Regions from separate parts of the Paenibacillus sp. Marseille-Q9583 genome, predicted to be linked through region 4. Evidence: riboswitches for the same ligand, from Rfam matches in the RefSeq annotation. Region 4 holds a riboswitch; each other region holds the start of a gene.
The links. Region 4 has a riboswitch for cyclic di-AMP ahead of ACWNM1_RS23150 (C40 family peptidase). Riboswitches for the same ligand answer to the same signal wherever they lie in the genome.

Region 1: another riboswitch for cyclic di-AMP. It lies ahead of ACWNM1_RS05080 (hypothetical protein); the one in region 4 lies ahead of ACWNM1_RS23150 (C40 family peptidase).
Region 2: another riboswitch for cyclic di-AMP. It lies ahead of ACWNM1_RS13805 (alpha/beta fold hydrolase); the one in region 4 lies ahead of ACWNM1_RS23150 (C40 family peptidase).
Region 3: another riboswitch for cyclic di-AMP. It lies ahead of ACWNM1_RS26155 (APC family permease); the one in region 4 lies ahead of ACWNM1_RS23150 (C40 family peptidase).

Annotation. Positions count from the first base shown of each region.
Region 1 covers NZ_CDRJTB010000006.1:114,038-121,532, reverse strand. Annotated here, with positions in the region: gene ACWNM1_RS05115 (ATP-binding cassette domain-containing protein) at 1-466, shown strand, start outside; gene ACWNM1_RS05110 (ABC transporter ATP-binding protein) at 471-1,373, shown strand; gene ACWNM1_RS05105 (ABC transporter permease) at 1,366-2,655, shown strand; gene ACWNM1_RS05100 (hypothetical protein) at 2,690-2,881, shown strand; gene ACWNM1_RS05095 (hypothetical protein) at 3,032-3,484, opposite strand; gene ACWNM1_RS05090 (hypothetical protein) at 3,524-4,033, opposite strand; gene ACWNM1_RS05085 (hypothetical protein) at 4,050-4,541, opposite strand; cyclic di-AMP (ydaO/yuaA leader) riboswitch at 4,687-4,852, opposite strand; cyclic di-AMP (ydaO/yuaA leader) riboswitch at 5,273-5,462, shown strand; gene ACWNM1_RS05080 (hypothetical protein) at 5,652-6,068, shown strand; gene kdpF (K(+)-transporting ATPase subunit F) at 6,195-6,272, shown strand; gene kdpA (potassium-transporting ATPase subunit KdpA) at 6,285-7,495, shown strand, end outside.
Region 2 covers NZ_CDRJTB010000025.1:54,274-61,768, reverse strand. Annotated here, with positions in the region: gene ACWNM1_RS13820 (cysteine desulfurase family protein) at 1-424, opposite strand, end outside; gene mnmH (tRNA 2-selenouridine(34) synthase MnmH) at 476-1,513, opposite strand; gene selD (selenide, water dikinase SelD) at 1,571-2,629, opposite strand; gene ACWNM1_RS13805 (alpha/beta fold hydrolase) at 2,786-3,595, opposite strand; cyclic di-AMP (ydaO/yuaA leader) riboswitch at 3,702-3,886, opposite strand; gene ACWNM1_RS13800 (hypothetical protein) at 4,108-4,281, opposite strand; gene ACWNM1_RS13795 (Nif3-like dinuclear metal center hexameric protein) at 4,367-5,161, opposite strand; gene ACWNM1_RS13790 (endo-1,4-beta-xylanase) at 5,273-6,292, opposite strand; gene ACWNM1_RS13785 (glycoside hydrolase family 43 protein) at 6,321-7,495, opposite strand, start outside.
Region 3 covers NZ_CDRJTB010000079.1:1,882-9,376, reverse strand. Annotated here, with positions in the region: gene ACWNM1_RS26175 (ABC transporter ATP-binding protein) at 1-654, opposite strand, end outside; gene ACWNM1_RS26170 (FecCD family ABC transporter permease) at 730-1,764, opposite strand; gene ACWNM1_RS26165 (FecCD family ABC transporter permease) at 1,764-2,819, opposite strand; gene ACWNM1_RS26160 (ABC transporter substrate-binding protein) at 3,041-4,048, opposite strand; gene ACWNM1_RS26155 (APC family permease) at 4,250-6,067, opposite strand; cyclic di-AMP (ydaO/yuaA leader) riboswitch at 6,190-6,348, opposite strand; gene ACWNM1_RS26150 (disulfide oxidoreductase) at 6,546-7,010, opposite strand; gene ACWNM1_RS26145 (DsbA family protein) at 7,007-7,495, opposite strand, start outside.
Region 4 covers NZ_CDRJTB010000061.1:23,204-30,698, forward strand. Annotated here, with positions in the region: gene ACWNM1_RS23135 (M1 family metallopeptidase) at 1-965, shown strand, start outside; gene ACWNM1_RS23140 (hypothetical protein) at 977-1,807, shown strand; cyclic di-AMP (ydaO/yuaA leader) riboswitch at 2,022-2,160, shown strand; gene ACWNM1_RS23145 (C40 family peptidase) at 2,214-2,642, shown strand; cyclic di-AMP (ydaO/yuaA leader) riboswitch at 3,002-3,143, shown strand; gene ACWNM1_RS23150 (C40 family peptidase) at 3,149-3,640, shown strand; gene ACWNM1_RS23155 (GNAT family N-acetyltransferase) at 3,896-4,381, shown strand; gene ACWNM1_RS23160 (c-type cytochrome) at 4,509-4,865, shown strand; gene ACWNM1_RS23165 (4a-hydroxytetrahydrobiopterin dehydratase) at 4,957-5,244, opposite strand; gene ACWNM1_RS23170 (hypothetical protein) at 5,473-5,766, opposite strand; gene motA (flagellar motor stator protein MotA) at 5,973-6,776, shown strand; gene motB (flagellar motor protein MotB) at 6,760-7,495, shown strand, end outside.

The DNA of each region.
Region 1 (7,495 bases), on a different contig from region 4:
ATTGGATGAACCTTCATCAGGTCTTGACCCCTTTGCCTGGAAGATTATGATCGAGACGCTTCTTAAATATATGGATGAGAACAACGCTACGATCATTATCTCCACACACATTGTGGAAGAGGTGCGGCGCTTGGCAGATTATATCGTACTTATGCATAGAGGTGAACTGCTGGGTATGGCTGAGAAAGACAGTTTATTCGGTACTTGGACCGAGGTATGGGTACAGGTTGCAGGTGAAGAGGAGCTTGCTGAGTTATCAGCGGAATTACCGGGAGGTATAAACCTTACCATGGATACACCGGGTGTAGCTTCTTTTATCATAGAACAATTTTCTAAGAACGAGAAACGCATTCAGGACTTGGGCGTAAAGGTTATCAAGAGTCGCAGTTTAGAATTGGATGAAATATTGGGTTTATGGACACAGGGACACCGTCCTATCCTGATTGATCACAAGAGAGGGGACTAGAGAAATGGAAGCCTTAAAGCTGGAAAGTGTAATGAAGCAATATGGAGAAAAAACCGCTGTAAACGGAATTAACCTAACGGTAGGGAAGGGGGAAATTTACGGATTACTGGGGGCAAATGGTGCAGGGAAAACAACCACAATGCGCATGGTGCTTGGCTTAATTTACCCTGATGGCGGGAATATTTTGTATAATGGAAAGCCGTATAACAGCGAACTTCAGCAAACCATGGGCTATCTACCCGAAGAAAGAGGATTATATCCAAAGGTAAAGGTAAGCGATCAAATCGTCTACTTGGCACGTCTGCGCGGGATGTCGGCTAGTGATGCAGATAAGAGCCTTCGCTACTGGCTCGATCGGTTTGAGGTTCCGGATTATTACAATAAGAAGATTGAAGAGCTCTCCAAAGGGAATCAGCAGAAAATGGGCTTTATCGCCGCAGTTGTTCATAAGCCGCAAATTCTCATCCTTGATGAAGCCTTCAGTGGCTTGGACCCTGTTAACGTGGAACTATTGAAAGATACGGTAAAAGAATTGCGTGATCAAGGAACGAGTATCTTATTCTCTACTCACCGGATGGAGCATGTTGAAGAGCTTTGCCGTAATATTACGATTTTGGATCGTTCCAATACTGTCGTGCAGGGCGATATTCGTACGATTAAGAGTGGGTATCCTCGTGAACAAGTATTGTTGCGTACGGATAACGAAATGACCGGTCTAGAATCAATTGCAGGTGTAACAGCAGTACAGCGACAGGAGCGAGGTTATCTGTTGTCAATCAGTGAGATCGGCGCAGCACAACGTATCCTACAGCAGGCGATGGCGCAGGGTGAAGTGGAGCATTTTGAAATTAAGGAACCAACATTAAATCAAATCTTTATCAGAGCGGTGGGTGAATCTCATGAATAAGATGGGGACAATTATTGGCTTTACCTTTAAAAATAAAGTAAGAACGAAATCATTCATGATTACTACATTAATTCTAGTGTTGCTGCTCAGCATTGGGATGAATCTTCCGTACATCATCGATCAGTTTAAGGGTGATTCTAAAACAAACGCAGAGACTCAAATTGCTGTGATCGCGGAAGAGGGAAATCAGGCTGCAGAGTTGTTGAAGGCATATACTTCACCTGAAGGAATGCCGCAGGCAAAAGTTGTGCAATATACTTCTGCCGACGATGCGGAGCTAAAGAAAGCTTTAGAAGAAGGGACTGTAGAGGGGTACGTTACTTTTGCAGAACCTACTGGCGAAGGACTTCCACCCGTTACTTATCATAGTGAAAATGGTGAATTGAAGGGCGATGTGCAAATCTATCTCCAAAATGCCCTTCAGCAGGCCAACACCCAGTTCATCGTTGGCGACAAGCTGACGCAGGAGCAGATTGCTGCTATGTCAACACCGGTACAGATAGCTACTCAGCAGCTCAACCCTGATGGGACTGCGGGAGATAAGGATGCGTCGCAGGAATCCGCTCCACCTATTAATTACGTCATTGTATACGCCATGCTTATGCTGTTCTTCATGTCTATCATGATGACCGGTAATATGATCGCAGCTGAGATTACTTCAGAGAAGAGCTCACGGATCATGGAGATTCTGATTACAAGTGCCTCACCTTTAGCGCAAATGTTCGGTAAAGTTATCGGTGTCTTCTTAGTAGGATTATTACAAATTGGAGTCATTATCGCAGCGGTAGTTGTCAATCTTAAGCTTCCGCATAATGCAACGATTTTGAAAGATTTAGACCTGGATTTAGGCCAGCTTAATATTAACTTGTTGCTTTATGGGATTGTTCTTTATGTACTAGGTTATTTCCTCTATGCCTTGATGTATGCAGCTGTAGGTTCGATTGTCAGCCGTACAGAGGATCTTGGCCAAGCGGTTATGCCGATTATGATGTTAGGCTTCGTAGCATTCTATGTTCCACTGTTCAGTATCTCCAATGCGGATACTCTGCTGGTTAAGGTAGCGAGTTATGTACCGTTCACCTCTCCATTGACCATGCTGCTCCGAATTGGTGTTGGTGAAGTAGCGATCTGGCAAGTTATTGTATCATTAGCCATCCTGCTTGTTACCACGTTCATCTTTGGATGGTTGGCTGCCAAGATCTATCGCACAGGCGTATTGATGTACGGCAAACGTCCAAGTATTAAAGAGATCAGAAAAGCGATGAAGGCTTACAAGATCTAAGTGGCTTCATATAAACTTTTAAGGAGTGGTAATCATGACTAAAAGTGAACAATACAATATGATGCTTTTAATGAGTTCGGTATCTCTGGCTACGGTTAGTAGAATGCTCCATTCAGATGGATCCGCTGTTATGGATTTCACTCAAGGTGTATTGACTGGTATTGCCATGGTAGGAATGATTGCGGGATTGTGGATGTACGGTAAGGCGCGTAAGAGCAAAGCGTAATAGTAGGGAAAGGAAGCCGCGGCAGATGCCGTGGCTTTTTTCTTTTTTGTGTACGTATCGTAAAAGTTATTTGGAAGATAGTTGCGGACTCCAGGTTTCCTGAGTCCAATATATGCTCCGTACACTCAGATGTCTGTTCCTTTTGAGGGATTAGACAACGGATAGATTACCACTAGGCAGCAAACCCTCTTGAGCAGTCAGTTGCTCCCGCACACGCCTAAGCTGCGCTTTTAGCACAGGAACACTCTTTTGCAGGATGATGCTTATTTGAGGTAAAGATAGCTTTAGGCCATACCACATCGTTTTTACAAGCTGCTCTTCCCAAGGCAATGCCTTGGAAGACAGGAGAGAACGGCGTGCGTAATAATCGGCGCATTGTCGGATACAAGAGCGGTAAGCTTCGATAGAGAATAGCTGGCTGTCGAAGCTTTTTTGTCGGAATATTTTATGAAGCTCTTTAAAAGTACGGATAGTAACCTTCTCGGCTTCTGCTGATTGTTGTAACAACATGAAACTGAGCGTATAGATATCATTCGTACACTTTTGAACACACTCTGCAAATATAGTTCTACGGGGTGATCCGGCAGGTAAGGGGTCAGGCATGATAAACACGATCCTTTCAGAATGGGTTATGGGATGAACCTATAATATAGAAAAGTAAGAAATGGATTTGTTGATAAGCTCGGCGGTATCAGGTTCTGGATAACTATGTTTTTGAAGCGCAACACTGGATGGTTTATAATATAGCCGCCCTCCTCTGGAATCTCTCCCACCAGCGACAGCTCTGTACAGACGACCTTGCTCAATGTGACCTGACAAGGATTTACCCTGCAGCTTGGCTTTTAAATCCTGTAAAGCACCTTGCACTAGCTCAAACTGAGTCTGATCCCACTCTGAACCATGGGAACGTACTTTATCTATCGCTTCCTCAAGTCGGCAATGATAAATCATTCTGAGAAAAGAACTCCATTTAATAAGGTCGAAGGTTTTGGTATTAGCAGAGATAAGACACGCTCCCCAGCTACAACCTCCTTTACAGGTAAGCTTCAGGATGCCATAACGGCTACCTTGACCGGCCTCCATTCCATAGTGAATAGGCTCAGGTGAATCAAAGACGAATACTTCTATGCGAGATAGTCTTCGCTGGTCCATGACAGGTTTCTCCTCCTTAGGTTTCCAAAAGCTTAAGATCAACATGGTGAGTGATGTTGGCCTTCTCTATACAGGCGAGCATTTCAGCTTCATTCTCACAGACTGCGGCATGCTCCAGCCATAGTCGGAATTTCTGTTTGCGTATAACGGATAAATGTAAGGGGAAGGTGCTGCGGGATCTCATTACGTACCAACCGACTGCAACATCTTTCCAAGGTTCTTTAAAGGCGGTGAGCCACGGAAAACGTTGGTGTGCTGCCCAATCCTGCAGCTGCTGCTTTTCGCGGATATTTTTATATATTTCGTATATAATCTTTCGGTCCATACAGCGTTCACAAGTAGAAGAGCTGCTGAAATGGCGCAATGTGTCAATCTGGTTCTGACCAAATGCGTAGCCGACAATTGTTCTATGATGATCCTCTTCGAACCATAACGCTCCAAAGCAAACATAGTTTAGACTTATCGGCTCAAGTAGCCCTTGCTGAGTTCCCCAATAATAATGTTTCATTCCTTTCACCCCGTCCAGCATGCTATCACCCTATAGATTCAGTTAAAGAATCAGGTAACGCAAAAACCGCAGCAAGAGGAGGACCTCTGCTGCGGTTTTGGAATACAGGTATACACACACCTGTGCCAAAGCGTGGCGGATCAAGGGTCTCTCTCTTTACGCTTACGAGGTTAGCTGTCGGATTCGGACGGTGAGAGTCGCCCTACCTATGTGAGACTTGAACAGTCTCCTTCGGATTCACCCCAAGTAGGCCATATGACCTGATGGTTCCCCCGTTCCCTGCAATTGCAGGAACTCAGCGTTGAATGTATTTCGTGAAATAGATTCAACCCGAATCATACTCTTTTCAAGGTGTTTCTGTAAAAACAGAAAGTGTTCTTTTGAGCGCAATTTAAACCAAATCCTGCCGACTACGACGAAAAAGGGAACCAAATAGGTATTTATTGCGTGTTATCGGGCTTCTTCCTCGCTTAATCTCGCTTTCTTGTTTCCTTTCTTATAAAGGCGATTTTTGGTCATTTCACTAATCGTGGTGAATAAAATCACATGGTATGAGCGTTTTTCGCTAATGGATTGAAACTCGAGTAAACAAGAGATATAGAGAGATTGGATATCAAGTAAGCGCTATCCAATGCGAAAATAGTTTTTAATTTGCATTATTTTGGCATCAATCAGGTTTTACAATACTTCCTGCATAAGGGTATGATTACTCCTGTTTCAACAACAATCGAATATTTGATCCGCTTAATTTCCGATAAGGAAAGCGGGGGAACCAACAATCGGCAGACGATGTGAGAGTCGGAAGCCGGTTATGGGGTGAATCCTGTAGAAGATGTGAGTGAGCTCGCATCTATACAGGTAGGGCGACTCTCACCGCCCGAATCCGACAGCTAACCTCGTAAGCGTATGGAGAGAGGATGAGTGCAATGTGACCGCTAGCGAGCCACAGAGGAGAATCCTTTGTGGCTTTTTGCTGTGCTTTTTTAAGCAAAGCATTTATGGAAAACCTCACGAAGAGGTCGTTATATTCATCATTAGCGGTAGCTTTCTTTCAAGATCAGGGTGATCAAGCTCTGATCTTACAAGCAAAGCATTTGAGGAGAATAAGAGATGACAGATCAGAATGAATATGTACTGGTATGTGCGCCAACGAAGGCAGGCGAACATTTTATTAAGCTTCTAAAATTCAGAGGCATTAAGATGGCCGGATTGACCAACAACTTGCCTGAGAAGGCCCTACTCGAAGAGATGGGGATTGAACAAGTCGTTCTAGTTGATACCCGCCATCAGAATACTTGGTTTCGCCCACCGTTCCCGGTAGGACGGGTATATCTGTTCGAGAGCAGCTTTACGTTATGCTGCCGCTACATTCAGATGTGCCGCACCTGGACTACACAGCCGATTTTTGTAATCACAAGCTCAATAAATCCTAGATTGGTCTATAAAAGACTTGGTGCAAGTTATGTAATCTATTCTCATAGTGGTGATGCTGATTTTCTAATCGATAAATCACCTCATCAAGGATAAAAGAAGGAGTGCGGTAGATATGATGGATCTGTATATGGTGGCTTCGTTAGCTGTAATTTACGGGTTGTTTTATGGATTTATGCGCTGGTGCGCAGGTGTAGTTGAGGATACAGGGAGGGATAAGTTGTGATTCTAGTAATCGCTGTTACCCTACTGTTGTTTGTATATCTGGTTTACGCATTGATTCATCCGGAGAAATTTTAAGGAGGGGCATTCATGGGCATTTTGCAAATAGTTGCTGTAATCGTAATTCTTATCTTGCTGGTTAAGCCGATGGGCACGTATTTATATTATGTATTTTCTAATGAACCGAACCGTACGGATCGATGGTTTGGAGGTATGGAAAAAGGAATTTATAAGCTGATCGGCCTGAAAAAACGGGACGGAATGTCTTGGAAGAAGTATGCGCTCAGCTTTGTGTTAACAAATATCGTATTGGTCACTTTCAGTTACATTGTTCTTAGATTGCAGCGGGGATTGCCGTTAAACCCAAATGGAATTACGGATATGGAACAGACGCTTTCATTCAATACAGTGATCAGCTTTATGACCAATACGAACCTGCAGCATTATAGCGGGGAGACGGGGCTTTCGTATTTTTCACAAATGGCTGTCATCACGATGATGATGTTCACATCTGCAGCGAGCGGATTTTCTGTTGCAGTTGCCTTTGTCAGAGGAATCACGGGACGGAAATCAGTCGGGAACTTCTTCGAGGATTTCGTCAAAGCACATATTCGTGTGTTCATTCCGCTAGCTTTGTTAGTTTCATTGGTGCTGGTAGGACTGCATGTGCCACAAACGCTCAAGCCATCACTTGAAGTCACTACATTAGAGGGCCAAACACAACAAATTGCTATCGGTCCAGTAGCTTCTTTGGAATCGATCAAACATCTGGGCACGAATGGTGGCGGCTTCTTCGGGGCCAATTCATCCCATCCTTTTGAGAACCCTAATCCACTTACGAACGTTCTGGAGATTCTCTCTATGTGGATGCTGCCAGCTTCGCTCCCTTATATGTACGGATTGTTTGCCAAGAACAAACGTCAGGGCTGGGTAATTTTTACCGCAATGATGACCTTGTTTGTTCTGCTATTAAGCCTAAACTTCTATGCTGAATCAAAAGGTAATCCGGCGATCAATGCACTAGGAATCGAATCTTCACAAGGAAGCATGGAAGGTAAAGAGGTGCGTTTCGGCATACCGCAGTCTTCCTTGTTTACTTCAGTAACAACCGCAGCTACGACAGGTAGTGTTAACAATATGCATGATACGCTGACACCGCTGGGAGGCATTACGCCTCTAGCATTGATGATGCTCAACAATGTCTTCGGTGGTAAAGGTGTCGGACTGATTAATATGCTGATGTACGCGATTCTGGGTGTCTTCCTGTGCGGTTTGATGGTCGGCAGGACACCGGAGTTCCT
Region 2 (7,495 bases), on a different contig from region 4:
CTAGTATAGTTTGGTCTGTAAGCTGATTTTTCACATCATTTACCTGCACCATTCCATACGCGTCAACAGGTACATAAGTAATCGTGTAACCCAACTGCTCCAGATACTGACACGGTTTTATTACCGCAGGATGCTCCACAGCAGACACAATAATGTGATTGCCTTTATGTCGATACGTTTGGGCGACGCCCTTGATGACGGTATTATTCGACTCGCTGCCCCCGCTTGTAAAAAGCACCTCACCCGGCGTACAATTCAGGAAATTAGCCACCTGTGTTCTTGCTCGCTCGATTCCGACTTTAGCTTCATGTCCCAAAGAATGACTGCTTGAAGGATTGCCAAAATGACCATAAAGATAAGGAATCATAACCTCTGCTACTTCCTTATCTACAGGTGTTGTAGCGTTATAGTCTAAATAGATCATTTGTTAAGCCGAGCCTCCTCTAAACCCCTCATACTTTACGATACATAAAGCTTATACCTTCTGATTACTTAAAAAAGAGATCACCGCAGCCTCAGCTTCATCCAAATTGTTCACCTTAAAGGTAACTCTCTCAATGCCTTCATACTGAGTAGACGTATAATCGTATTTAGGATCATAGTAGTATTCTAACAGCAGCGCAACAGCCTCTCCGAACATATCAGCTTGCAAGCACCGCTCGATTTCCGCCGCAATGGGGATATGAATTCGCGATTTGATACTTCGAAAAGCTGAAATACACTGATCCTTGTACACTTCTGGTTTATAGTCCTCAAGGATTTGCTGCACTCTGGCTTGTAGTGGCATCTCAATCCAAATCTGTGTTCCGATCTCTTTCTGCTCGGCCATGAATGGGGGCATTACGACCTTCCCAATCTTTTTGCTCTCCGCTTCAAACAGTACATAAGGAGCATCCCCAAGCTTAATTAATTCCTCCATAAGAAGACTATCGAACGTTTTTTGATTGTTTGCATGAAGTCCGATCTCGCCAAAGATAGAACCGCGGTGACCTGCCATTCCTTCCAAATCCAGAACAGGATAGCTCTGTGTCTTCAGGCGGTGCAGCAGGTTTGTTTTACCTGTACCCGTATTTCCATGAATGACATAAGGCTTCGCCTTAAATTCATAGGACTCCAGTTCATCCAGTACCCATTTACGGTAAGCTTTATAGCCGCCAATCAATCGGTAAGCGTGAATATCCATTAAAGAAAGTACGGTCGCAGTTGTACGGCTGCGCATACCTCCCCTCCAGCAGAATACAGCCTTGTCCCCTTGAATCGCAGCAAATTCTTTGACAAAGGAAGGTAGCTTCGCCGCAGCAATCTCCAAACCGCGTTCTTTCGCAGCCTGCACACTTATCTGTTTATACAATGTACCTACTTCAGCTCGTTCCTCATCGTCAAAAAAAGGAATATTCAAACTCTCTGGCAATGTCGAGTCTTTATATTCAGAAGGAGATCGAACGTCGATAACGGTGATCTGCTTCTTATTCTTTAACACTCTTAGTTCTTCCAGTGTAATATCCTGAAACAATGCGCTCTCTCCTCTGGTGGCTAACTTCTTAGGTCGCCTCTAAGCTGAACTCCAGCGTTATTGCGCAGCTATAACTGCAATCTGACCCGGATGTTCTTCCGTTACCTCTCCGATCAATGCTGCTTCCACACCTGCATCTACTAACTCTTTTAGCAAATCCTCACTTTGTTCTGGAGCAACAGAGATCAGCAATCCACCGGAAGTCACAGCATCACACAGAATATAGCGGCTTAATTGGTCCATCTCTTCCGGATATAGAATACTGCCCTCCAAATGGGCAAAGTTATTCTTAGTGCCGCCTGGAACAAAGCCCTGCTCCGCGAGCTCTCTTACTCGTGGCAGCATCGGTACATCGCCTTGACGAATAATCAGTCCGTGATTGCTCCCTTTTGCCATTTCCGAGGCATGTCCAAGCAACCCGAATCCGGTAACATCTGTACAAGCATGTACATCATAGGGCTCCATGATTTCAGCCGCTTTTTTATTCAATGTAGACATGACTGTCGTAAGGCGTGTAGTTTCTTCTGGGGATAGCTGATCCTTTTTAATAGAAGTCGTTAAGATGCCCACTCCGATAGGTTTAGTCAAAATCAGCTTGTCTCCTACCTGCGCACCTGCATTCGTTCTTACTTTGTCCGGATGCACAAGGCCCGTAACGGCCAATCCAAATTTAGGCTCTTTATCGTCGATGGAATGTCCGCCCACAAGCGTTGCTCCTGCTTCCTGCACTTTATCTGCTGCACCGCGCAAAATGTCACCGAGAATGCTTTTGTCCAAAACAGAAATAGGGAAGGCCACAATATTAAGCACTGTAAGCGGCTTGCCGCCCATAGCATAAATATCACTTAACGCATTAGCTGCTGCAATTTGCCCAAAGGAATACGGGTCATCCACGATCGGCGTGAAAAAATCAACAGTTTGCACTAACGCTAGATCATCACTTAATCGATATACCCCAGCGTCATCACTGGTGTCTAGACCTACAAGTAGATCCGGATTAGGAACGGTTGGTGGTAGACTGCGAATAACCTGCATGAGATCGGCGGGACCGATTTTGCAGCCGCAGCCCCCTTTTGAAGATAATGAGGTCAATTTTATGGTTTCGGCTTGAGACATCATGACTCAGCTCCTTTAGATAGTTAATATCGAATATCTTTAATCTTACATCAGTAGACAGCATTGTACAAAATACAGACATACAGAAGAACGCCCCGTAGCCAGTACATACTCCCCGGCTATGGGACGCCCCTCATTTCTCACTTACCACTAAGATCAACTAATCTGCTGAGTTTCCTGCTGTTTCTCCAAAAACCGCTGAAGTATAGCATTAAATTTCTCCGGCTGACACAAATTACTAGGATCTAATGCGTTAGGAATGATCACTAACTGAGCATGTGGCAGCTGAGATACCATATCCTTCATACAATTAACTCCAAATTCACTAAAGTCACCTACAATACATAAGGCGGGACGCTTAAAAGACTTTAAGCATCTAGTGTAATCCACATGGCTCGTAGCCAGCCTTTGCCGATACAATTCCCGTGGACGTTTATCGAGAAGTCCTCTTCTAATCTCGTTATAAGCCAGATTCCAGCGTTCCCGGTACATCATACGAATCGAAGGCAGTACAAGCTCACTTGGAGCGTAATACATTAACCAACTGCAATAAGCAGCCATAAGCTGGATTTTACCGATTATCGTTGACGCCTGACTTCTACAAAAGCTATCCGCGACAACAATCGCTTTTACTCGCTCTGGATATTGCTTCGCAATATGTTGTACGACGAGCCCCCCATAGGCACTCCCAACAAAAACAGCCTCACGAATACCCAAATCATTCAATAGCATAATTATATCTAGACATTGAGTTTCAATAATCTCGTTTGGGGCCTGCAGTAATTCACCTGATTTGCCATTCCCCCGTAAATCACACAGAATCACTTTATATTTATCAGAAAAATACTCCAATTGTGGCTTGAACATACTATGTGTTAATCCATGTCCATGGATAAACACAACCGGAGTCCCTGTTCCATTGATTTCGTAATAGAGCGAAGTTCCATTCAGTTTAGCAATAGGCAAAGTTAACACCTCTTTCATAGATAGGTTCTACAACTATATCTGCTTTTTAACGCAGCAAAAAACCACAGAGGGATTCTCTGTGGCTATTCATCATCAAATACGCCATTCATCCTCTCTCCATACGCTTACGAGGTTAGCTGTCGGATTCGGGCAGTGAGAGTTGCCCTACCTGCATGGATGCATTTATGCACCTGGAACAGGATTCACCCCATAACTAGTACCGATTGTTACACTGGTTCCCAGTTGTTGGTTCCCCCGCTTTCCTTAACGGAAATTAAGCGGACTTCTTATGTAATTGTCAGTTATGTGATGAATCATACTCCGTGTAAGGTTTCTTGTAAAGTTGAGCCGTGGGCAAAATAATGTTGAAAGCCATGCTTTTCATTTCATATTGAGCATACACTTCGTTTTCTCTTTCTTTTTCTCTTGTTTACTCAATATATCTAAAAAAAGCCGAGCGGCCATCAGAGATCAATCCCTGAACCACTCGGCTTCGTTATACAATCATATGGCTACAACAGATCGGCGTTTTTCAATGCATGTTCCCAGCTCGGAAAAAAGAACAGCGCACTTCTCATAAGATCAGGATCGCTTTGCTTCACTTGTTTTTTGCTGATCGAGCTTCCATCGGTTTGAAGCTTTTTGATACGACTTAACACTTCATCAGCCTCCAAAGGAATTTCCATTGAAACACTCCTTTCTCAGTGACCTGGTTTCCAATCATTTTCTCCATAATATGCAAATTTATTCTTCATTTCGGTTTATACGAAATTAAACCAGCTGATAGACCGGTTGTTCAGCAATAAAGTAAGTAGGAATCATTGGGTATTTCTGTGCCAGAACTTCAGCTAAATATTTCATTCCTGGAGCTTCACTTTCCGCATGACCTAACATAATCAGCGCTTTTGATCTGCCTTGGTGGACAGCATCCCTCACATATTCTGGAGTTTCCCATTCGGGGCCCTCGCCAGCAATAATTAAATCAAGATTGTGCTGATTAAAAAGAGGAATAGCCATCGTTCCACCTCCTCTGTAACCTACTAATATCCCCACATGTCTGCATTTCTGGGATAGGTCTCCGGCAGCACGTACATAGGAGATGCCTAGCTTTCTTTTTATATATTGAGCCGCTTCACTTACCGTCATAGCTGGAATCGATAGGATTGTAGCAGTGGATTGCTGCTCAACCACATAGGCTGACCATTCAAGCTCTCGCAGCAAGCCCACCATGATCCCATCCGGTTGATGCCGATGCCAATAATCATGATAACGAAAAATAGCCAGTTCAGAACGCTCGATTACACTCAGTTTCGCAAGATATACAGGGTCATCCTCTAACCACTCACTCGTCTCATGATGACTGTAATACACACCTTCATGTGTGATCAACAAATTGGCGTTCATAGCAACCGTTCGTTCCACAACATATTGCGTAGCGCAAAATGCCGTAACCATCCCTGTAATCACCATTTCTGGATTCCCCGGCTTAAGCGTATCCACAGTCCCATCTATCTGTTCCATAGCTCCTATTAAATCTTCCAGAATCGTTCTAATTGTCACGCTCACTTTAATCCGCCCTTTGAGATCTACTCTACTAATCTATCAACGTATAAATAACCCGCCCTTAATCGATATAAGGACGGGTTCACAGTTCATTATTTGAGCAGCTTGCCCACTCTATGATTTCGTGGCAGAAGTGATAATTCGATGGAAAGCTGGCTTCGGCTTATGCCCTTCATCGAATAGGAACGGCCAGTTCTTCCGACCACGAACAGGGAAATCATCCAGCCAGGTATAGTCATCCGCTGCTCCCCAGAACGTGACCGAACTAATCACGTCCCGGTATTCTCTCAGCAGTGCGAACATCGCTTCATATCGATCTGCTTGAAGTTCGAGCAGCTCAGCAGGTACTGTCTTTAAGTCCATTCGTTTGTCCTCGAAACGGAACATGGATACATCCAGCTCAGTCAATTGAAGCTGAAGTCCTAACGAGGCATATTTCTCAATCGCTGCACGAATATCATCCAGACTAGGATCGTATAAATTCCAGTGTGCTTGCAATCCGACGCCATGGATCGGCACGCCTTGTTCCAATAGCGACTTCACCAGTTTATAAATTTTGTCACGCTTTAATGGATGGGATTCGTTATAGTCATTGTAGAACAACAAAGCCTTTGGATCGGCTTCATGCGCGAATTCAAACGCTTTGGCGATAAAGTCTGGACCAACAATGTCGAGCCACTTCGACTGGCGAAGAAGTTCTTCTCCCTCATCAGCGATTACCTCGTTTACAACATCCCAAGCATAAATTTCTTCCTTATAACGTCCTACAACGGTCTGAATATGTGATTTAACTCGTGCAAGCAGAATCTCTTTGCTTACAGGTCCTCCGCCCTTATCCTCAAACAGCCAGTCCGTTGTCTGGTTGTGCCAAATCAAGGTATGTCCGCGCATCGCCATATGATATTCCCTGGCGAAGGCAACCAGCTGGTCTGCTGCCCTAAAGTTATAAGTGTCCTCAAGTGGATGCAGACTTTCAAATTTCATCTCGTTCTCAGCGGTAATACTGTTGAAATGATAAGCAAGCAAATGCTCCTGTGATTGGATAGTTAATGGGTTGACGGCTGCGCCAATCTTGAAATCCTCTGCGAACACTGTCTTTAGTGCAGGCTCTGTAAAATCACTAGCTTGTCTCAACAAGTTCCCTCCTAACAAACGCTATTCATTATGACCGATAATCGAACCAATCAAAGTGGGCAGGTACCTCAGCTACTTTACCATGACCTGTCGCATATAAACCGATAAGAACACCTGTAAATCCATTTCCTTTTACGGCCTGTGGGGATAATGGGTATGCTGCCGCTGTAGATAGCTTATTCCATTCCTGCCCATCCAAGGAGAACAATAAGGTGTATTCGGTAAACTCCGCCTGTATTTTCAGATAAATTCGCTCAGCTGTAGTTGGTACTTCTGCTTCTACACGGGTTATTCCATCAATAGTTAATTGTGCTGCAATGACTCTATGGCCATCTTTTTGCACCAAGCCAACCTCATAATGTGCATGCTCATCCAATCTAGCACAAAGTCCAGCCTCTTCACCGTCCACGGTAGGGTTAAAATCCAGTAATGTACTCCATTCTGCTGAAGTATGCTGCTGTCTCCTTCCTATAAAGGCCACCTGTCCTATATCACTGAGACCCTTAGATTGACCCCGAAGAGATAACCATCCCGGGCGTTCATTTAGTGACCAGCTTCCCTCTGCCGGATTCCGCAGAAAGGCTAATTGCAACGGTAATACATGGTCATCAAAATCATATCTTCCGCTTGTCTCAGGTTTTGGCGAATGACCCGGTACACGTGGAACCTTCATCTCCAGTCCAACGGTATCTTCGTTATTATCAATCATAGGCCATCCATCTTCATTCCAAATTACAGGGGCAAGAAAGGTCTCTCTTCCTAGCACTGTATACTTGGAATCTACTAGACGTACTCCAAGGAATACGGCCCACCAATCCCCGTTACGATCTTCGATCAGATCAGCATGTCCTAGATACTGAATGGGACTATCAGTCCCGCGATGGGTCAATATCGGTTGCTCTAATCTTTCAAAAGGACCGTAAGGGGAGGAAGAACGACCGATAATTTCTCGGTGTTCCTTTGCCGTGCCGCCTGAAGCAGACATGATATAATACATTCCGTTAATTTTGTACAAATGTGGTCCTTCCGTCCAAGGTCCGCCATCCCCAGACCAGATGACAACAGGTTCTGTTAATGCTGCTCCTGTAGCAATGTCTATCTCATATTGAATAGCGTGGGAATCATAATCTGCTCCCTGCTGGGTGGTTACATATACCTTTCCATCCTCATCAAACATTAGGGAAGGGTCAATTCCTCCATAAG
Region 3 (7,495 bases), on a different contig from region 4:
AGTACCTGACTTAATAGCTACCATATGCTGTGCATAACGAGTAGCATGATTCAAATCATGCACGACCATGATAATGGTACGGCCTTCTTCCTCATTCAGCTTTTGCAGAAGCTGTAGAACTTCAAGCTGGTGAGCCATATCCAGAAATGTTGTTGGTTCGTCCAGAAATAGAATGTCAGTTTCTTGCGCCAATGCCATAGCGATCCAAGCACGCTGACGTTGTCCTCCAGATAAGCGGTCAATCGGACGGTCATGGAAAGGCTCCATACCTGTAACAGTGATTGCGTTAGAGATAATGCTGCGATCCTCTGCTGTCATTGTGCCAAATCCTTTTTGATGCGGGAAACGGCCATAACTGACAAGTTCAGAGACCGTTAGTCCGTCTGGAGCCGTTGGGTTTTGCGGTAAGATCGCAAGCTGACGAGCTACCTCTTTCGTTGAAAAGTTATGGATCGATTTGCCGTCCAACATTACACTGCCGCTCTTAGGCTTCATGATCCGGGCCATTGTTTTAAGAATTGTAGATTTACCAGAACCGTTAGCGCCCACTAGTGCAGTTATTTTTCCCGTAGGGATAGTTAAGTTCAACCCTTTAACAATTGTAGCCTCTGCATACCCAATACTTAACTCTTCTGTGTTCAAACGTTCTGACATGTTAACAACTCCTTAAAAGTTTTATGGAGCGATGCTCCTAGAATGAACTACATAGTAAAACTCGCTTCGTACGGATTATGCTTTCGATTTGGCGAGTAAATATAAAAAGTAAGGTGCACCAATGATCGCAACTACGATGCCTGTTGGAACTTCTGCAGGCTGTAACACCCATCTGCCGATAGTATCAGCAGTAATCATAAGAAGCGCCCCTGTCAACGCACTAGCGGGCAATAATATCTGATGACGGGGTCCCACAAGCTTGCGGGCAAGATGTGGTGCAATTAGGCCTACAAAGCCAATTCCCCCACTTACAGCAACGCAGGAGCCGGCAAGCGCAACTGCTGTCACTAGAAGGAGAATACGCTCCTTCTCCACTCGCATTCCAAGTCCTACTGAAGTATGGTCCCCTAGATTCAATACATTAAGAATACGGGCTTTATAGAAGGCGAACGGTAACAGAATCGCTATCCAAGGTAGGAGAGCAAGGACGAATCTCCAATCGCCACCCCATATTTTCCCGGCGATCCAAGTCGCTACAAACTGATAATTATTGGGATCAAGCCGAAGTGCCAACACCAGCTGGCAAGCGTTAATTCCGGCAGCGACTGCAATCCCGATAAGGATCAACCTTGTTGGAGATAGACCATCTGCTTTTCTATAAGCAAGAATATAGATTAAAGCGGCGGTTAAGCTAGCCCCACCAAGCGCTAAGAGCGGTAAGACAAATACCGGAGCTGCTGTTGTAGCCGGAAAAAACGAGATAAAAATGATTACCGCAAAACCAGCACCCGCACTTATGCCCAGCGTAGCCGGTTCGGCAAGTGCATTTCTTGCGAGACTTTGTAAAATACAGCCTGACACCGCAAAGCCCGCTCCAACCAACAATGAAATTACGATGCGAGGTAATCTGAAATCAAATAAAATAAGCTTTTGCTGATGAGTTCCATCACCCAGCAGTGTATGTAGTACCTCCCGTGGGGATAGACGCATAAATCCTGTATTCATACTGACAATAAAAACAACAACGATCAATATGGCAAGGAGCGATAACACTGTAATAGCACGTGTACGGCGTTCATTATCATTGGGAGAAAGGGTTGTTCTGTGCATTACAGCTCCCCCTTCCGCTTACTCGCTAAGTAAATAAAGAAAGGTACACCGATGATGGCAATTAATGCGCCTAGCGGCGTCTCATAAGGGGCATTTATCATTCTAGCGGCGATATCCGCAAAGATGATCAATAAGCTCCCAAGAACTGCCGAGCAAGGAATGATCCAGCGATAATCTACTCCAACGAAATAACGTGCTACATGTGGAATAATTAGTCCTATAAAAGCAATCGGGCCAACCATTGAGACTGCACTTCCGGCAAGAACTACTACAACAATCATACATGCCAACTGTACTAATCTTGTCCGCTGCCCCAGACCAACTGCAACTTCTCTTCCTAAGCTGAGCAAGGTGACAGACCGCGCTAACATCATCGCTGCGATTAATGCCACGAACACCCAGGGGAAGATAATCTTGATCTGAGTCCAGCTTGCCCCACCCATTCCGCCAGCCAACCAGAAGGCTATATCCTGGGATAAGTTAAAAAGAATAGCTATGCCCTGACTAACAGCAACCAGTAGTGCACTAACCGCGGAACCTGCCAGCGTCAAACGTAAAGGTGTAAGGCCATTAAAAGATAGTGACCCGATTCCAAATACGATAAAAGACGCTATAGCAGCACCTATAAAACAAAACAACATAAGTGAAGTAAAGGAGAGCGAAGGTGCAAAAGCAAAAACTATGGCCAGCGCTACACCTGCTCCCGCATTCAAGCCTAACAGACCTGAATCCGCAAGAGGGTTCCTTGTCATCCCCTGCATGATTGCCCCTGCTACTGCGAAGCAAGCACCGACCAAAGCACCTGCTATCGCGCGTGGAAATCGCAGTTCTCTTATCACCTGATGTTTTTGTAAATCTGGATTGAAATGAAATATTGCTTCCCATACCGTAGCTAGCCTGATATCTGCCGCACCCACCGAGACCGAAAGTGCCAGTCCAAAGGCAATGGCAGCGAGTCCAATCAGTAGAATACCCATTGCAGCTGTCGGTCGGGTATGTAGAGCTTTTTGTGTATCATTTTTATTACGATGCGCGAAATCTGAGGGTGAAACCATGAGTCGTCTCCTTAATCGATAGTTACAATGGTCTATATGATAACAACAATCATTCTCATTATCGCAAAAAAAATTAGGTTGTACAATTGTAGGAGTTCTCTTTCAGTAATACAGGAATGGTTTATAAAAAAATGGTGCAGATCTAAGTATCCTAAGATACTTGATCTGCACGCCCTTCCCCACCCAAATGATCAGTCTCATTCATGGTGAATTACGACTCTTTATTTCACAAAACTTTTTAACACATCGTCAATAATTTTGCCACCAGCGTTAGCACCACTGTATAGCCAACTGCTTGTTGAGCTCATTTCATGTACATTACCAGCTTTTACAGCCGGGATTCCTTTCCAAATTGAACTGTCCAGAATCTCCGAACCCTCAGTCTTATCACTATTTACAAGGATAATATGATCTGCTGTCAGCTCAGAAAGCTTCTCTAGCGAAATTGGATTCCAAGTAGCTCTTGTACCAACAGGAATTTCTGTTACTAAGTTAGGCAGCTTTACACCAAGGTCTGTATATAATACAGCACCACTGCTGCGGGTTTCGTCTACAATATAGAAGTTCTTTTGTACCAACCATAAAATCGCCACGGACTCTTCTCCAATAGCTCCTTTAAGCTTTTCTTTCGCTGCAGCCGCCTTGTCTTCATAATCTTTAATGGCTTTCTCTGCATCAGGGGTCTTGTTCAGAATTTCACCTATCTTGAGTAGCGATTTACGCCAATCTTGATTTAGCTTATCCCCAATCACATAAGTCGGTGCAATCTTATTCAGTTGGTCATAGATACCATTCTGTACAGATGACTCCGATGGGATGAGGATAAGATCCGGAGCGAAGCTAGTTACTGCCTCGAGCGGAAGATCGTAGCTGATCGTAGGAACATCCTTCAATTCAGTGGACAGATAATCTTGAATACCATTAGTCACTGACCATTGCGCTACTGGAGTCACACCTAGAGTTACCAAAGCATCCTCCAAATAAGAACCCAGTACACGCCCAGGATTAGCTGGAATCGCTACTTCATGTCCCATTGCATCCGTTAACGTCTTAGGAGCTGTAGGAGCTTCTGTAGTTTCAGCAGTAGGTGCCGTCGTTGGCTCTGTTCCTGCGTTTGAAGCGTTACCAGGATTATTATTACCGCAAGCGGATAAGAATAGCACCATCACCATTAATCCGACCATCGTTAATTTCATGCTTCCAAATCTTTTTCTGTTAAACAAAAACATTAAATACCCTCCTAGTGTATACATCCTATGTTATTCATAGGTGTTGACTACCTCAGTCTCACTTTTAAATGATATTGATTCTCATTCTCTATGTCAACATATAAATTTTAAATTTTGTGGATTTGCAATAATTCCCTTCTTAAAAAGACAAAAAAGGCTATATTCCGAACGTTCCGGATATAGCCTCTCCTTAATGATCCATTATTTATTCAAATGATATGGGACAGTCGCAACTACAACATCTTTTGAATTCATTAGATACGAACGGATTAAAAAGCTGGTCTGATTATGAAGTACGGCTTGCCACCAATGTTTAGTTATAAACTGTGGAATCAGAATTGTGATATGATCCGTCGCTGCGGTCTTCCACTCCACTGTATCAATAAATTTCACTAACGGACGAATAATACTGCGATATCTGGAACGAAGTACAATCAGGCGTACACCCGGATTCCATTCCTCCCATCGTTGCTCCATTTTTTGAATGTCCTCTTCATCAAAGCCAACATACACGGCTACAACATTATCCGTTAGAGACTTGGCATAGCTGATGGAATGTAGTACAGCACGTGTTACACCCGCAACAGGAACAACAACTGTACTGCCCTTAATCAAAGGTTTATCTGTACTCGGGCATATACGAAGCTGATCTGCAGTGTTCAAATAGTGCTTGTGAATCCGGTGGAACACAAACATTACAGCAGGTAAGAAAATGAAAGCCATCCATACGCTTGAGAATTTAGTGATGATAAAAATAAGCGTAATCGTCAATGTAGTCAGCATACCGATGGTATTTACAACAAATCTTTTTTTCCATCCCGCTGGTTTTGTTTTAAACCAATGAACCATCATTCCTAGCTGTGACAATGTGAAAGGAATGAATACACCAACCGCATAAAGTGGAATCAAGCTTTCTGTATTTCCATGGAATGCAGCTACAAGCACAGCAGACAGAACACCTAGAAAAATAATACCGTTAGAGAAACCTAGACGGTCTCCACGAACCATAAAAGCATGTGGCATATATTTATCTTTTGCAAACATGAATGCGAGCAGCGGGAACGCTGAGTAAGCTGTATTAGCTGCCAAGAACAAAATTACTGCTGTGATACCTTGAATGAAAAAATATAAGGTTCCGCGGCCAAAGGTCGATTCAGCGATCTGAGAAACAACCGTTGCCTTTTCATCAGGCACTATGCCGTACCAATACGCCAGTAGTGTGATACCTGTAAACATAAATCCAAGTATAACCCCCATGACCATTAAGGTCTTGGCTGCGTTCTTTTCAGCAGGTGCTTTAAAGTTTGGAATGGCATTAGATACAGCCTCTACACCCGTAAGCGCTGAACAGCCAGAACTGAAGGCTTTTAATAGTAGAAACAAACTAACATTAGAAACAGCAGAGCCAATTTCAGGGACATTCGCATGCACGCCACCTGCTGCATATTTAATAACACCGGAGATAATCAACACTACAATCGACACCACAAACAAATACACTGGGATTGCGATGAATGAAGCTGATTCTGTAACTCCGCGAAGATTAATCAAAGTAAGTAAAATAATAACAGATACTGCAATAAGAACGGTGTGATTATGAAGACTTGGAAAAGCCGATGTGATCGCATCCGTCCCTGCCGACGCACTAACAGCTACGGTCAGAATGTAATCCACTAACAAAGACCCTCCTGCTAAGAGCCCTGTCGGAACACCAAGATTACTCTTGGCAACGATGTAAGCTCCGCCTCCCTGAGGATAAGCGTAAATTGTCTGCCGATAGGATAAAATCAGGATGGCCAGCAGGCCCAATACGGCTAAGGCAATTGGCAGGGAATACCAGATGGCAGTAAACCCCGCAGCCACCAGTACAATCAAAATTTGTTCCGTTCCGTAGGCTACAGACGAGAGCGCATCAGAAGACAGGACAGCCAGTGCTTTAACCTTGGATAACTTTTCATGATCGAGTTCGTTCGACTTCATCGGACGCCCGATCAATAGTCGTTTTACCTTGCTTACCATGGTGGATACAGTTCCTTTCTTTGGGAGCTGAAACGGAATTTCCGCGCGCTGTTTTCATTGGTGGATTCATAAATGCAGACACTAAAAATAGCATACGGAAATGATCCGCATGCTATGCATGGTCATTATCCCACCTTTGCTTACGAGGTTAGCTGGCGGATTCGGGCTGTGGTTTAGCCCTACGGTATAAGTCTAATCGACCCATTCCGATTCACCCCATTGGCACATATGCCAAGTTTGGTTCCCCCGTTTTCCCTTAGAAAATTCAGCGCATATTCAACTTCTCACAAGGTCTAATATTAGTCTACAAAGTGTATACAGTAAAGCGTTGAAAAAAATGAAAATAGAATGAAAAAACATCCAATAACCGCAAATATAGCGTCTTATTGGATGCTTTCTTTCATTCTCTTCAATTATCCCTCTGGGCCGTGTTTTTAATCATTTTTCACATCTTTTTCGGTCCCTCAAAGTTGAAAAATCAAAATCCTAAACTTTCCTCGTTATCTAACTCCATCACTTCTTCTTCCTTGCGTCCGTACCAAAGTAAAATGCTAATTAAAGCAAAAGCGATTAATGCAAGAAAAGGAATCGTAATGAATCCAAAAAAGTTCAAGTAATCCTTATTACAAGGAACACCAATTGTACAAGGAAGCACTTTACTTAACGCAGGAATCTTCTGCTCCGCATAATGATAGATCGAGATACTGCCACCAATCAAGCTTAGTGGAAGTACATATGGAATAATCCTTTTATCCCCTCGAAACGTCGCTATTCCCAAGAGGAATAACTGAGGATACATAAAAATTCGCTGGAACCAGCAAAGCTTACAAGGTTCATATTTCAATACTTCGCTCAAATACAAGCTACCGGCAACAGCAACTAAAGAGACGAACCAGGCCAGATACAGGCAGTTACGCTTGCAAAAAGATAGGAACTTTGTCACTTTGCCTCCACAGCTTTTGCGGCGTCATTAATTTCAGTTGAAATCGCTTCAATGTTAAATGGATCCGCAGTTATTACCCCATTAATGTAAAGAGATGGTGTAGTCGTCACACCCGCTTCACTAGCTAACTGCATACCCTTATTCAGCTCATCTGCATACGTACGATCCTTGATATCTTTACGCAGCAGTTCGTAATCGATAGCTAACTTCTCTTTCTCCGCAAGGCTTACTAAGAAATCTTCAGTCGCCCATTCATCGCTCTCATCACCTTGTTGAGCATATACAGCATCATAGAACTTCCAGAATTCATCATGATTCTGATGGTAAACAGATAATGCAGCAAGTGAAGCAGTTTCAGAGTCTGGACCAACGAAAGCCATATTTACAAAGTAGAGCGCTGCTTTTCCCTCGTTGACAAAATCTTGAACAATTTTCGGTTTAACTGAAGTTGCAAATTGGGAACACGCTGGACATTTTAAGTCTCC
Region 4 (7,495 bases):
AGGCAGCTCTGACCTACTTCAGCAAATGGTATGGTCCTTATCCCTACTCGACTCTGTCTATTATCGTTCCGCCTAAGGAGGGGAATGGGGCTGGAGGAATGGAGTATCCAACACTCATTACAGCGTTTGGAGCCACAGACTCTTCTCCTGACACCTCACTTGAAAGAACCGTCGTTCATGAAATTGGCCATCAATACTTTTACGGCATGGTAGCCAGCAATGAATTCGAAGAGGCTTGGCTAGACGAAAGCTTCACTTCTTATGCTGAAGACAGACTCATGGAGCAAGAATATGGCATCAAAACGAATCTCCCTCTTCAGTCCAGCTTGGTGACCAAATCAGAGCCGCTAAATTTAGAGACATGGAGATATGCCGGGACAGAATCCTATAGCCGGAATGTGTATATTCGCGGAAAGCTAGTACTTAAGGATATTGAACGGCAAGTTGGCACTAAGGCAATGAACAGCATCATGTCCACTTACGCACGTAAATTCCGTTTCCAGCACCCCACTACGTCTGATTTTCAAAAAGTCGTTGAGAAGATAACCAAAAAATCATGGCAGCCTTATTTCGAAGATTATATTTATGGTGGTGGTGCTCCTGATTTCTCAGTAGATACGATTACGATCAAAAAGAATGGCAACAGCGATGCTCAGAGCTATGAATCCATTGTAAAGATTACAAACAAAGGGAGCCATTATGTTGACGTTCCCATTAGATTCACATTCGACGATGGCTCTGCGACAGAGCAGGTCTGGAGCGGTGAAGGGGCAGAGACTACATTCCAATTGTTAAGCGATAAGCTTCTCCTCTCTGCTGAGATTGATCCTGAGCATACCGTTCTTTTAGAAAGCAAACATCTGAACAACTTCAGACTGGCGGAAATAGAGCCCAAAACGCTCTCCCGCTGGACATTAAGTGTAACTAAACTAGTTGAAACTGTGCTCGGAACTCTTGTCTGGTGAGGTGAATGATTGTGAGAACATCGATAACCCGCGGCTGGCAAAGCATGAAGGAGCAATTTTATATTCTGATTCTGCTCTTCATCTACCGACTGCTCTGGGGCTACTTTATGTACGGCTTCATCCGGTCTGCTATCGTTCCAATTCTACTGCGCTATCCAGATAAAGACGCTGGTGGCAGCGGAATGGGCAGACTACTCTATTATGTCGAAGGGCAGTTCAGCTTAAACACAGATCCTGCGATACGTACTTGGTTATGGATGTTCCTAGGGCTTGTTGTCTTACGACTGCTACTCTCCCCCTTCATAAGGGCAGGATTACTGCATGAACTCCATCAGGAGCGAAAAGGAGAGCGGGGCCTGTTCTTTTTTCCCGGTATGAAGCTTTATGGATTTCCAGTGTTTATCTTCAGTCTAATCGAATGGGTGCTGGCTCTACTTCCGTTATACTGGCTTGCTCCAAAAATGTACGGGCTATTCTTGTCCTCCTTTCTGAACTACTCTTTGTTACTTCATCTAGTTCCATACGTATTGGCATGGCTTATATACATCTTTATCGTGCGCCTGTTCCTTCTATATATGCAGTTTGGTTATACCAGCGGCACGGGGATGTTCTCCTCCTTATTCATTTGCTTGAAGTCGCTGATTCCGGCAATAGGAATTTCAATCATACTTGGTGCAGCAGGCCTGATCCTTTTGCTAGTGTGCGGACTAACGGGTATCTTCTGTCCTGGCCTACCAGCACTTCTTATTCGTCAACTTTCATCACTGCCCTCAACACTCTTCAAAATGTGGGGAATTTCAGCTCAGTATCATCTATGGCACAGTAAAGCATTTCCACAATAATTTGAAGCATTACAGAACATAATATAAGAGTCCCGGTTCCTGAATCAGGAGCTGGGACTCTTTCGCGTTATAGACAAATTATGAGGATTTGCAAAATCGTAAAGACTTTGTTACAATAAGTCCTGTTCCATTGGTAACAAGTTTGTAATCATTTGAAACGATTTCTACATAACTTCATGTATTTGTCGTAGTCATGTCGATAAGTCACTATCTGGTGCATAAAACGCCGAATTCCTTGCACCGGGAAGTGGGGGAACCATATTTTGGGTGAATTGATCTCGCTTTGCAGTGATCATAGGGGAACCTTCTACCGAATCCTTAAGCTAACCTCACAGGCATTGGAAGGGGTACAATTTTTTTGAAGAATTTAAGAAAAGCATGCGTCGCTGCGGCGCTAGGACTTGTGATGGCGTTCTCTATTGGTGGAGGAAGTGCCTTTGCAGATTCTAAGATGGACAGTGTTATTTCAAAGACAATTGGAGTTGCCTATAAAACCGGAGGCACTAGCACTGCCGGGTTTGACTGTTCTGGATTTACTACGTATGTATTCAAGAAGGTGGGTCTTTCTTTGCCCCGTACTTCAAAAGCTCAATATAATGTCGGAACTCCTGTAGCCAAAAGTAAATTACGTTCAGGTGACCTAGTTTTCTTTAACACATTAGGCAACGGCGTATCCCATGTCGGCATTTATGTTGGAAACGGAAAATTCGCACAATCATCATCTTCATATGGCGTGACCATCACTTCACTTAGCCAGTCCTACTGGGCCAATCGCTACGTTGGTGCTAAAAGAGTAATGAGTACTTCCTCATATCAAGCTATAGCCTACGATTAATACTTCCCCACAACTATAACCTCACAATTACATTATATAGACCTGGGTTTGATTATTAACTTAATCGAATCCAGGTTTTATTTTGCCTTATTATATTCTTTACACCTCCAGAACGGACTTTAAACACTTTTATTTGATAAAAATTTCAATAAATATAAAAATTAGTTTAATATTATCGCTTACATATGCATTTTGTCTTTAAAAAAACGAAATTTTCTGCATGATTATGTTAAAAACGATTGCCAAGCGGCACTCTGTTTGTTACAATAACTGCAGTAAGATTTTAGTAACATTTTTGTAATCATTAAGTTGTTATTTACAAAGGTTTTGTCATGTATTGATTACAAGCTATTCCTAATCAACAGTATCAGCCGAGTTTCCTAACTATTAGGAAAACGGGGGAACCAACTTTGGGTGAATTGACCTCCATTTTTAGAGGGGTCATAGGGGACCTTCAACCGAACCCTTAAGCTAACCTCGTAGGCATCCGGAAGGGGTATAAACTTTTGAAGAAGAAGCTAGCAGCAGCAGTACTTAGCTTTTCCATTATTTTCACCATCGGAGCAGGAAGCGCTTTCGCGGATTCCAAAATGGATAAAGTGATCGACAAGACCATCGGAACTAAGTACGTATCCGGCGGCATCTCCACAAATGGATTTGATTGCTCCGGATTTACAATGTATGTATTTGATAAAATTGGTATAAACCTACCACACCAATCAGGTTCCCAGTATCAAATGGGTACTGCTATCTCCCAAGATGATTTAAGATCTGGAGATCTTGTATTCTTCAATACAAGTGGTAAGGGTGTCTCCCATGTCGGTATTTATGTCGGTGAAGGCAAGTTTGCACACGCATCTTCCTCACGCGGTGTAACGATTAGCTCCCTGAGTGATAGCTACTACGTGAAACGCTACATCGGTGCTAAACGAATTATGAGCACGGATGCTTATCATTCTGTTGCTTCTGAGACAGAAGATAATGATGATGTTCAATAAGTAAATCGTACATAGGCTCTTTTCCAAGATGTTGATTCTTGGGGAAGAGCTTGTTTTTTGTCTTATTTAGTATTTACCCCTCTCAGAATTTGTAAAACAATAATCTTCATAAATTTCTGAGTCGACCATGCCTCTTTTTGTATATAATTAGTTACAAGCATAAACGCCTTCGATCTCCTTATAAGGACCATAAGTATTTTAAGCTAGAAATACAAGACATTTTAAGTCGCCCCGTGAAAGGAGGTTCTTGACCTTATGATAAATCCCCCTGTTACTTTTCATGTAGCGCCTATGGAGACCAGTCACGCGGAAGAGATTTGCAACTGGGATTACACTGCCCCTTATAATATTTACGGCTGGATGCCGTGGGAGCAAATGCAGGCTCTTGGAATCGAGTTCGGTGACCCGCAGCTACGGAATGAGCAATATGTCTCCATATTAAATGGGCAAGGGATGTTGTGTGGATTCGCGCAGTTGTTTCCAATGGAAGGTGTTGTTCGCTTGGGGATTGGTATGCGCCCTGATCTATGTGGTCAAGGTCTAGGAAAAATATTCATGGATGTAATCGTGCAAACAGCCTTGCTTCGTTATCCTGAGCGTGAGATTGATCTAGAGGTATTGACCTGGAACCAGCGGGCGATCCGAACTTACCAAAAGTGTGGATTTACAATTACCGATACGTATGAACGCCTAACCCCCACAGGAAACAAACCTTTTTATTGCATGGTCTATGATAAATAATATAAAATTCCATATTTTTCAATGATTTGATGGCATTATCGTTCATTTTTTTGTCACAAACCCTATGATAACGCTTCACCTTGAGCTATAATGTAGGGAGCAGCTTACATAGAAGGGACGAACTGGGATGCAGAAATGGATCATGAGCGGTTTGTTTTTTGCCGCCTGTGCCTTTGCGGTAGTACTTATGTTTACACTTCCAGGTAAAGAAGAGGTAGCTGAACAGAATAAGCCGACGATGCCGGAAGTCCAATTGGATGCGGCAAAGGCCGAAGCAACCGTGAAAGCCAGCTGTATCACCTGTCACGGCGATCAGCTTCAAGGTGGAGTTGGACCCAGTCTTCAAAATGAAGGCGGTCAGCATGATGCTGAAGAAATCTACAGTATCGTCACTAAAGGACGAGGTCAAATGCCTTCCTTTAAAGAAAAGCTAGCCCCTGAGGAGATTGCAAACGTCGCCCTCTGGCTCTCAGAGAAAAAGTAACAGTAACTACTACCTAAGCAACTAAAAACGCCCGTGCCAGAAGATAGTTCACTATCTGCGCACGGGCGTTTATTTATGAGTTTGGGCGACACTAACGATTTTTCTCAAAGGCTTCATTAAATTCATGTGCCTCTCGAATATCTAGAGCTGTAATTCCGTCTTCCTCATTTGATTTCAGTCGTAAAGTCACTGTCTTATAATCAATCGTAATATGTGGATGGTGATCAAAGGCTTCTGAAATGGTGGCTACTTCATCAACGAAAGCAATACCCTTCATATATTGGCTGAACATATATTTTCGCACCATGGTATTCTCTTCCAGCTTCCAACCTTCCAGCTTGCTGATCTGCTCACGCAGTTCTTCTTCGGTAAATAACAATTCGTTTCCTCCCTTACTAAAAATTGCAGTAAAATCCGCAGGTCCCTTTACTCGTCTTATTCGTTAAACAAAACATCCCTTAGCTTCTGAGGTCCAAGGGATGTGCCAGGATAAAGGCAATATTTTCGATTAAATGTATTCAAGAATCCCAGCGATTATAACTCGGCTACACCAATTTTAACACGGGCTACTAACTACGGGCAAATTACGCCCCGCCGGCCCCTCTTCTTAAATCAAAACAACAGAGGCTAAATCCTCTTCTCCGACTAAAATATTAATGCGGTGCGTGTCCTTATCGTAGATGATAACGCCGCTCCCCACCTCAATCATAGGTTCATTACCCAGCGCGAAGAAAAGATCCTCAGCCAGCGCCTCCCATACCTCCAGCTTGGATTCCTGCGGCAGTTCTTGCCACTCTTCCGGATCCATTTCAAAAAATAAGTACCCATCGGAAATTCGTCCGACAGCCTCGGTTAAATCCGTCAGAATTTCACCGTAATCTCTACCATGCTTTACACCCACATGTATCACTCCGTTTTCTCCACAGATGAATAATTACTTACCTTATCCATTATAGCCGAAAAAATGACTTCACAAAAAACGGAATGATGTCGATAAATAAGAATATACGTTATTCGGTTTCGAACAGAGTGCCTTGCCGCTGTTTCAAGGATGATATACGCGGCTTTGTCGGAACACATCTTATAATCTCATGGACGAGGTGCATAATGGAAATTTCAACAATACTCGGTTTAATTTTTGGTCTAGTTGCAGTAATTTGGGGTATGATCCTCAAGCACGCTCCTCTTCACGCTTTAGCCACACCCGCTGCTTACGTTATTATCTTAGTGGGGACGGCGGCCTCCATCTTTATGGCCTTTCCAATCTCGGAGGTCAAAAAGATTCCAAGTCTGTTTAAAATAATTTTTGTCAAAAAGAAATTAATCAGTAAATCGGAATTAATTACTATGTTTATGGAATGGGCTTCTATTACACGGCGTGAAGGTCTACTGGCTCTTGAATCTAAAGTCGATGAAATAGAAGATAACTTCCTCAGAAACGGCATGCGGATGATTATTGATGGGAATGACCAGGACTTTGTCCGCGATGTTCTCATGGAGGACATCCATGCCACAGAGGATAGACATAAAGCAGGCGCGCTCATTTTCACACAAGCAGGTATGTATGCTCCTACACTCGGGGTACTCGGGGCTGTTATTGGACTTATCGCCGCTCTGGCTGATATGAGTGATATGAACAAATTGGCTGCAGCAATCGGGGCTGCCTTCATTGCAACACTACTCGGTATCTTTACAGGTTACGTATTATGGCATCCTATTGCCAATAAGCTAAAACGACTTTCCAAACGTGAAATTGAAGTTCGAATGATGATGGTTGAAGGTCTACTGTCCATACAATCCGGTGTATCCACTATTGCCATCAATCAGAAGCTTGCTGTCTTCCTGACACCTTCGGAACGAGCTAAGTTAAATGATCAGAAGGAGGGTGGATCGGGTGAGCAAAAAGACTAAACGACACGAGGAGCATGAAGAACACGCCGATGAATCGTGGCTACTGCCATATTCTGATCTTATGACCCTTCTGGTAGCCTTGTTCATCGTAATGTATTCTATGAGTGCAACGGATGCCAAAAAATTCGAAGAGATGAGTCAAGCCTTCAGTTCCGCTCTTAATGGCGGCACAGGTATTCTTGAAGAGCGGGCGGCAATGCCATCTAAGACTCAAGAGGATTTAGGAAAAAATGATCAAATGGATAAATCAGTAGCCAAGAAAAACGAACAAACAGAAATGGCTAAGCTGCGGCAAAAGGAACAAGAGGATTTAGAGAAGCTTAAAAAGCAGTTTGATCAATATATCAGCAAGAACGGTCTAACCGATCTTCTTAGCACTAAGCTCAATCAGTCTCAGCTTATGATTACGATAAGCGATAACGCGCTGTTCGCTTCCGGACAGGCTGTAGTTAAAGATGATTCTCGTCAATTAGCAAAGTCCATCTCAACCATGCTGCAGCAATTCCCGGATTATGACGTAGTCGTGCAAGGACATACCGACAATATCCCTATCTCTAATAGCAATTATTCTTCCAACTGGGACCTGAGCGCGGATCGTGCCCTTCAGTTTATGAAGATCTTGCTGACGAATACGAATCTGAATCCACGGAAATTTAGTGCGATTGGTTATGGGGAGTACCACCCCATTTCTGAAAATACAACAGCTGTTGGACGAAGTA